DNA from 2 places in the Rhizobium sp. YAF28 genome. Region 2 is predicted to be linked to the other one. Evidence: riboswitches for the same ligand, from Rfam matches in the RefSeq annotation. Region 2 holds a riboswitch; the other holds the start of a gene.
The links. A riboswitch is a leader RNA that binds a small molecule or an ion and turns the genes downstream of it on or off. The one in region 2 is predicted to bind cobalamin.
Positions count from the first base shown of each region.

Region 1: it holds a riboswitch for cobalamin, as region 2 does, so the genes downstream of both, nrdH (glutaredoxin-like protein NrdH) here and cobU (bifunctional adenosylcobinamide kinase/adenosylcobinamide-phosphate guanylyltransferase) in region 2, are expected to answer to the same signal.

Region 1 is NZ_JBFRCX010000007.1:398,478-402,686, reverse strand. Features, by position in the region: gene metE (5-methyltetrahydropteroyltriglutamate--homocysteine S-methyltransferase) at 1-1,927, shown strand, start outside; cobalamin riboswitch at 2,104-2,331, shown strand; gene nrdH (glutaredoxin-like protein NrdH) at 2,597-2,818, shown strand; gene nrdI (class Ib ribonucleoside-diphosphate reductase assembly flavoprotein NrdI) at 2,832-3,245, shown strand; gene nrdE (class 1b ribonucleoside-diphosphate reductase subunit alpha) at 3,224-4,209, shown strand, end outside.
Region 2 is NZ_JBFRCX010000005.1:152,585-156,793, reverse strand. Features, by position in the region: gene AB4Z13_RS13150 (chloride channel protein) at 1-853, opposite strand, end outside; cobalamin riboswitch at 1,061-1,455, shown strand; gene cobU (bifunctional adenosylcobinamide kinase/adenosylcobinamide-phosphate guanylyltransferase) at 1,808-2,332, shown strand; gene cobW (cobalamin biosynthesis protein CobW) at 2,337-3,383, shown strand; gene cobN (cobaltochelatase subunit CobN) at 3,393-4,209, shown strand, end outside.

The DNA of each region.
Region 1 (4,209 bases), on a different contig from region 2:
GAACTACCACTACATGGTGCCGGAACTCGGCCCCGATCAGACCTTTGCCCTGACGGCGAACAAGCCACTTGATGCCTTCGTCGAGGCCAAGACACTTGGCATCCATACCCGGCCGGTCATCCTCGGTCCGGTTACCTTCCTGAAACTCGCCAAGGGAAGCGAAGAAGGTTTTGCGCCGATTGACCTGCTTGCACGCTTGTTGCCTGTTTATACAAAAGTACTGGCAGAACTTCGTGCAGCCGGTGTCGACTGGGTGCAGATCGACGAACCTTGCTTCGTGCTCGATCTTTCACAGGAAGAGCAGGCAGCACTGCAGCATACCTATCGTGCGCTGCATGAATTGGTGCCCGACCTGAAGATCATGGTCGCCACCTATTTCGGCGCGATCGGCGACAATCTGCCGACGGCGCTCTCGCTCCCGGTTGCCGGCCTGCATGTCGATCTCGTTCGCGCTCCACAGCAGATCGATGCCCTTTTCAAGGCACCCAGCGATCTGACATTTTCGCTTGGCGTCATCGACGGGCGCAATATCTGGAAGGCAGACCTTGCGGCGATCCGGGAGAGGATCGAGCCGCTTGTCCAGCACTTTGGTGCGGACCGGCTACAGATCGCGCCGTCCTGCTCGCTGCTGCACGTGCCGATCGATCTGGAACTGGAGAGCGGGCTGGATGGTGAGCTGAAATCATGGCTCGCCTTCGCTGCCCAGAAGCTTGAGGAGATCGCAGCGCTCGGCGATGCCGGCAAGGCCTCCCAGGTGATTGCGGCAGCCTCGCAGGCCGTTGCATCGCGCGCCGCATCTACGCGCGTACATGATCTGAAGGTCAGACAGCGGGTTGCCGCGATCGACGAGGCGATGAAGACACGCAGCAGCGATTTTGCCGAGCGGACCGGACTGCAGGAGCGTAAGCTTCGCCTGCCGCTGTTCCCGACGACGACGATCGGCTCCTTCCCGCAGACATCAGATGTTCGAAAGTCCCGCTCCGCTTTCACCAAGGGCACGATCAGCGAGGCGGATTATGATGCCTTTCTGAAAAAGGAGACCGAAGCGGCGATCCGCTGGCAGGAGGAAATCGGCCTCGACGTGCTTGTCCACGGCGAATTCGAACGCAATGACATGGTGCAGTATTTCGGTGAGCAGCTTTCCGGCTTCGCCTTCACTCAACATGCCTGGGTGCAGAGCTATGGCTCCCGTTACGTCCGACCGCCTGTTATCTTCGGGGACGTCTCCCGGCCGAAGCCGATGACAGTCGAGTGGTGGCGCTATGCGCAGTCGCTGACGGAGAAGCCCGTGAAGGGCATGCTGACCGGGCCGGTGACGATCCTCAACTGGTCCTTCGTGCGCGACGATCTCTCTCGCGCCGACGTCAGCCGGCAGATCGCGCTGGCGATCCGCGACGAGGTGCTCGATCTCGAAAGGGCCGGTGCGGCAATGATCCAGATCGACGAGGCGGCGCTGCGCGAGGGCCTGCCGCTGCGCAAGGCCGACTGGAAGACCTATCTCGACTGGGCCGTCGAGAGTTTCCGCCTATGCGCCTCCGGCGTGGCGGACGAAACGCAGATCCATACGCATATGTGCTATTCGGAGTTCAACCAGATCATCGATGCCATCGCGGCGATGGATGCCGATGTGATCTCCATCGAGACGTCACGTTCGAAGATGGAACTGCTGGAGGCCTTCCGTAGCTACAAATATCCGAACGAGATCGGCCCCGGCGTCTACGACATCCATTCGCCGCGCGTTCCTGATGTCGAGGAGATGACGGAGCTCCTGACGCTGGCGCGCGAGCGTCTGACGGACGGGCAGCTCTGGATCAATCCGGATTGCGGATTGAAGACGCGCAGGTGGGAAGAGGTTCGCCCGGCGCTCGTCAACATGGTCGCTGCCGCCCGAATATTACGACATGCCGCATCGACGATTCGGGCCTGAACCTGGAGTCGAAAATCAGAGAGCCGGCTATAGGCCGGCTCTCTTCATTGGGGCCTTCTCCACAGCCTACTTTCTTTAAGCATTCGTTAACCACGTTTTTCACAGGAATGTAGCAATTTCAAATATGCCGTAACGCGACGCACAAACCATCCGTTGACGCCAACTCCGATTCGAGTACTATATCTAGTGTTCAAGGTTCCTTCGATTCGCTAGGGATCGCAGGCTAAGACGGGAATACGGTGCGGTTTGCCATGATGGCAAAACAAGGCCGGAGCTGCCCCCGCAACTGTAAGCGGCGAGCAACTGTCCGATTTCAGGTCACTGAGGCATGACGCTTTGGGAAGGCTGGGGGCAGGGTGCTTCGACCCGCGAGCCAGGAGACCTGCCTTGAACGAAACGTCCACGGGCGGGGTGTCCGGAAGGTCGCGTATATGTGAGGCGGATCAAATCCGCACCTGTTGCGCTGCCCCCGGAAGTCCGCATGAGCACTTCGGGGTTGAAGTCATGTCGAGAGCATCAAAGCCGCCGCCCGCGCAAATCCCGCGAGGGATCGAATCCGGCGTGTAAAACGCCAACTTTGCCAGATCAATATCGAGCGTTACCCCGGACGCCGCAAGGCGCCCGATCCTAGTTCTGCGTCCGGAATCCATTGACATCACGAGGAACATGATGAGCGTTACCGTTTACAGCAAGCCTGCCTGCGTTCAGTGCACCGCCACATATCGCGCCCTCGACCGCCTGGGCGTCGACTATCAGATCATCGATATCTCCGAGGATGCCGACGCGCTCGATCGCGTTCGCGGCATGGGCTACATGCAGGTTCCGGTCGTCGTTGCCGGCGAGAACCACTGGGCGGGCTTCCGTCCCGATATGATCAGCGCGCTCTCCTGATCGGAGAAGAGCGGTGGGCCTGATCGTCTATTATTCCAGCCGGTCTGAGAATACCCATCGTTTCGTCGAGAAGCTGGGACTGCGCGCGGCGCGCATTCCCGTAGGCGTTGAGGACATCCACATTCGCGAACCCTATGTGCTGATCTCGCCCACCTATTGCGGGGATGGCGGCCCCGGGATCGTAAAGGGAGCCGTGCCCAAGCAGGTGATCCGTTTCCTCAACGATGCGGAAAACCGCTCCAACATCCGTGGCGTCATTGCTGCGGGCAACAGCAATTTCGGCGAGACCTATGGGCTTGCCGGCGACGTGATCTCGCAGAAATGCCAGGTGCCTTACCTCTACCGGTTCGAGCTTCTGGGGACTGCCGAGGATGTCGCCAATGTCAAAGACGGGATGGGACGATTTTGGACACAGGAACAAATTTGAAGCGAGATGCGGGCGCAAAACCGCTAAAGGCAGCGGACGCGCTGGATTATCACGCGCTGAACGCGATGCTGAACCTCTATGACGAGCAGGGCAAGATCCAGCTCGACAAGGACCGCATGGCGGCCAAGCAGTATTTCCTGCAGCACGTGAACCAGAACACGGTGTTCTTCCATAATCTCCGGGAGAAGCTCGATTATCTGGTGACCGAAGGCTATTACGAGCAGGAAGTGCTCGACCAGTATTCCTTCAACTTCGTCCGCGACCTGTTCGACGAGGCCTATGCCAAGAAGTTCCGTTTCCCGACTTTCCTCGGCGCCTTCAAATATTACACCAGCTACACGCTGAAGACCTTCGACGGAAAGCGCTATCTGGAGCGCTATGAAGATCGCATCTGCATGGTGGCGTTGGCACTTGCCGAAGGCAATGAGCAGCTTGCCCGTGATCTGGTCGAAGAGATCATCACCGGCCGCTTCCAGCCGGCAACGCCGACTTTCCTCAATGCCGGCAAGAAGCAGCGCGGCGAGCTCGTCTCGTGCTTTCTGCTGCGTGTCGAAGACAATATGGAATCGATCGGCCGCTCCATCAATTCGGCGCTGCAGCTTTCCAAGCGCGGCGGTGGCGTGGCGCTATCGCTGACGAACATCCGCGAGGCTGGCGCGCCAATCAAGCAGATCGAAAACCAGTCTTCCGGCATCATCCCCGTCATGAAGCTGCTCGAAGACTCGTTCTCCTATGCCAACCAGCTCGGTGCTCGGCAGGGTGCGGGTGCCGTTTATCTCAACGCCCATCACCCTGACATCATGCGCTTCCTTGATACCAAGCGCGAAAATGCTGACGAGAAGATCCGTATCAAGACGCTGTCGCTCGGCGTCGTCGTGCCCGACATCACTTTCGAGCTCGCCAAGAACAATGAGGATATGTACCTCTTCTCGCCCTACGACGTGGAACGGGTCTATGGCGTGCC
Region 2 (4,209 bases):
AGGGTAGCGCGATGGAGCTTTTGCGCGCCAGTTCCTCGACGAAGGAGACGCCCTGCATGATGAGGATGCCGATGCCGGCGCAGAAGGCGCCAAGGGCGATCGCCGGTACGTAATCGGCGGGCTGGACAGCGCCGAAGCTGCCGACATCGATGATGAAATCGCTGCCGGATAGCAGCCGGGCGACCAGTGTAGCGACGAGGGCCGCGACGACGACGGGCGTCAGCGAGACGATGGTGTAGGTGCCGATGATCAGCTCGAAGGCATAGAAGGCGCCCGTCAGCGGTGCATTGAAGGCGGCGGCGATGGCGCCGGCCGCGCCGCAGCCGACGAGGACGCGCATGTCGGAGCGGCGCAGCTGCAGCTTCAGGCCGAATTTCGAAGCGATGCCGGCTGCAAGCTGCGTATAGCCGGCCTCCAGACCGACGGACGCGCCGAAGCCGTTGGAAACGAGGTTCTGGATGGCGACGAGGATGCTGTCCGTCAGCGACAGGCGGCCGCCATGCAAGGCATTGGCCTCGATCGGGTCGACCATCGGCTTCTTGCGCCATCTGGCGAGAATGAAGATCAACAGGCCGAGCAGCATGCCGCCGGCAACCGGGGCCGTCATCAGCAGGAACTTACTGTCGATCTGCGAGGCGCTGAGCCTCGTCGTGCCGTCTATGCCGAAGATCAGCCTGTGCATCTCTTCCGAGACATAGCTCATGGCGGTGACCGCAAGCCCCGAGGCGATACCGACGAGCGCGCCGGCAAAGACCATGCCCATTTCGCTGTGGCGGATAAGCGCGCGCAGGCGTCCCGGATCAAAGACGGTGCCGAGAGGGCCGAGGCGGCGAATATCCATTCGGGAGAGCATCATGGGGAAACTAGGCGGCAGGAGTGGGGGTCAAGGGCGGAGCCGGCATCCGCATGAGCGGCAATTGCGGCAAAATACCGACTGCGCCGTAAAGTTTTTGTGACGTAAACCTTTGATTAAAGACGATAATATCGGTAGTGTAAGTCGAGATGATCTCTGTGTGCACCCAGTGCGCCGATTGACATGCCCGGGGCGGAAGCCTAACCATGAATTGACATAATGGATGGTTCCGGATCGGCCTTACGCCTTCCGGATGAAAAGGGAATGTGACGGGGCGGACCCAAGCCGGGCGCCTTCATCACAGCCGACCCCGCGACTGTAGAGCAGTCAGGGTCTTCCGTCCGGTATTTTAGCCGTTGCGCTGACAGCCTCGCATTCTGCAGGCGGGCAAGGCGGTATAAGTGCCGGAAAAGCCACTGGAATGCATCGTGATCAGCCGGGGCAGGACGCCTCTATTTCTACGAATCGTCCGCCTTTTCACGAGAAGCAGCCGGGAAGGCGAGGCGGATCCGCTGGCACGATCAGGGGCGACCGGAAACGGTCTGCCCCTGTCGCGGCCGCTAACTGCGAGCCAGGAGACCTGCCATCCGTGCCGGGCACAATGCCCATACTGGGCCGTTTGCCCGCTGCCAGCACGGAGGTTGTCTTGGCTGAAGGATTTGATTCAGCGCTGCCTCTGGTGGTGCATGTGAAAGGTGTCGGTTCGGTACCTCCTGATGGGATGCGTCTGGCGCCTGTTGGTGGACGTTACCCGGCGCGCACTTTCCTCTCCTCCCTCATTCCTGTGCTTGTCACAGGAATCCAGCCACGGCGCGTCCGCGCAGTGAGTGAATCTACGCCGTCGTTGAGTGAGTCTCTCGTGCCCAAGGACTTGGGCACGCTGGATCCCTGTGACAAGCACAGGGATGAGGGAAGTGGGTGGAGCCGCGCCTTCGCTCCAAGGGCGGCCGTGGCATGACCAAGAGCCTTCTCAACGCCACCTTCATCCTTGGCGGCGCCCGCTCCGGCAAATCCCGCTTCGCCGAAAACCTCGTCACCACAAGCGGCCTCGACCGCCACTACATCGCCACAGGCCGCGCCTGGGATGACGAAATGCAGGCGCGTATCGACCAGCACAAGGCCGACCGCGGCCCCTCCTGGACCACGCATGAGGAACCGCTCGACCTTACCGAGCGCCTTGCGGCAATCGACGGCGAGGGCAGGGCTGTTCTCGTTGATTGCCTGACGCTGTGGCTCACCAATCTGATGATGGAGGGGCGCGATATCGCCGCCCAGTCCGCCGCCCTTGCCGCCTTTCTACCGCAGGCAAAGGCGCGGCTCGTCATCGTTTCCAATGAAGTCGGCCTCGGCATCGTGCCTGAGAACCGCATGGCGCGGGATTTTCGCGACCATGCCGGCCGGCTGCACCAGATGATCGCGGCTGTGGCCGACGACGTGTATTTTATCGCGGCAGGTCTGCCGCTGAAAATGAAGGGTTAAATCCATGCAGCAGAAAATTCCCGCGACCGTCATCACTGGCTTCCTCGGTGCGGGCAAGACGACAATGATCCGCAACCTGCTCACCAATGCCGGCGGCAAGAAGATTGCGCTCATCATCAACGAGTTCGGCGATCTCGGCGTCGATGGCGATGTGCTGAAGGGCTGCGGGGCGGAGAATTGCACCGAGGACGATATTATCGAGCTCACCAATGGCTGCATCTGCTGCACGGTCGCCGACGATTTCATTCCGACCATGACCAAGCTTCTGGAGCGCGAGCAGCGCCCGGACCATATCGTCATCGAAACTTCAGGCCTTGCCTTGCCACAGCCGCTGGTCGCCGCCTTCAACTGGCCGGACATCAGAAGCGAAGTCACCGTTGACGGCGTCATCACCGTGGTCGACAGCGCCGCTGTTGCCGCAGGGCGTTTTGCCGATGACCATGATGCTGTCGATGCACGCCGGGTCGAGGATGAATCGCTCGATCATGAAAGCCCGATCGAGGAGCTCTTCGAGGATCAGCTGACCTGCGCTGATCTGATCGTGCTCAACAAGACCGACCTGATCGACGCTGACGGCCTTGGCCGTGTGAAAAGCGAAGTCGCCTCGCGCATCGCCCGCAAGCCTGTGATGATCGAGGCCAGGAATGGCGAGGTGCCGGCAAGCGTGCTGCTCGGCCTCGGCATCGGCACGGAAGACGATATCGTCAACCGCAAGTCCCATCACGAGCTGGAGCATGAGGACGGTACGCCGCACGATCACGACGAATTCGACAGTTTCGTCGTCGAGCTCGGCGCTATCGCCGATACATCAGGTTTCGTCGAGAAGCTGAAGGGCATTATCGCCGAGCATGACGTGCTGCGTCTCAAGGGCTTCATCGATGTCTCCGGCAAGCCGATGCGCCTGCAGCTGCAGGCCGTGGGTGCCCGCATCGACCAGTATTTCGACCGCGCCTGGACGCCGGGCGAAGCCCGCACCACGCGCCTCGTCGTCATCGGCCTGCATGAGATGGATCAGGACGCGGTGCGCAAGGCGATCGCGGCACTGGTCTAAGGGGTTTCGATGCACCTGCTTCTGGCTCAACAGGGAACGATCAGCGACGGGGACGAGGCCATCGACCTCGGCCAGTCGCCGGGCGATATCCTGTTCCTCTCGGCCGCCGACACCGAGCTTGCGGCAATCGCTGCGGCTCATTCCGGCGGGGCGAGCGGGCATACGCTCAGGCTTGCGAGCCTGATGAGCATGAAGCATCCGATGTCGGTCGATACCTACGTCGAACGCACGGCACGGCATGCGAAGCTGATCATCGTGCGGGCGCTGGGTGGGGCGAGCTACTTTCACTACGCACTGGAGGCGCTGCATGCGGTTGCCGCTCGTAACGGGGCGCTGATTGCGGTGCTGCCGGGCGATGCGCGGCCGGATGCGGGGCTGACGCCGTTTTCCAATGTGTCGCTTGATGATCTGAATGCGCTGTGGGCGTATCTGATCGAGGGCGGCGACGCCAATGCGCAAGGCTTTCTTGCCTATGCATCAGCGATGCTTTCGGGGGCGGAGAAGCCGGCGCCAGCCGCGCCGCTGATGAAGGCGGGGATCTGGTGGCCGGGGCGAGGGCTTGTCGGAGTTGAGGAGTGGCGGCGGCTTGCCAAAGCCGAAGTTCAAGTCCGGAAGGGGACGCCACCTACTGTCGCCATCGCCTTCTACCGCGCCCTCGTGCAGAGCGGCGAAACTAAGCCCGTCGAAGCCTTGATCGAAGCCCTCCAGCAACAAGGCCTGCGTCCGTTGCCGGTCTTCGCCTACAGCCTCAAGGATCCCGTCTCCAAGGGCATCCTCGAATCCATCTTCGCCGAACTGAAGCCCGAGGTCGTCATCAACACGACAG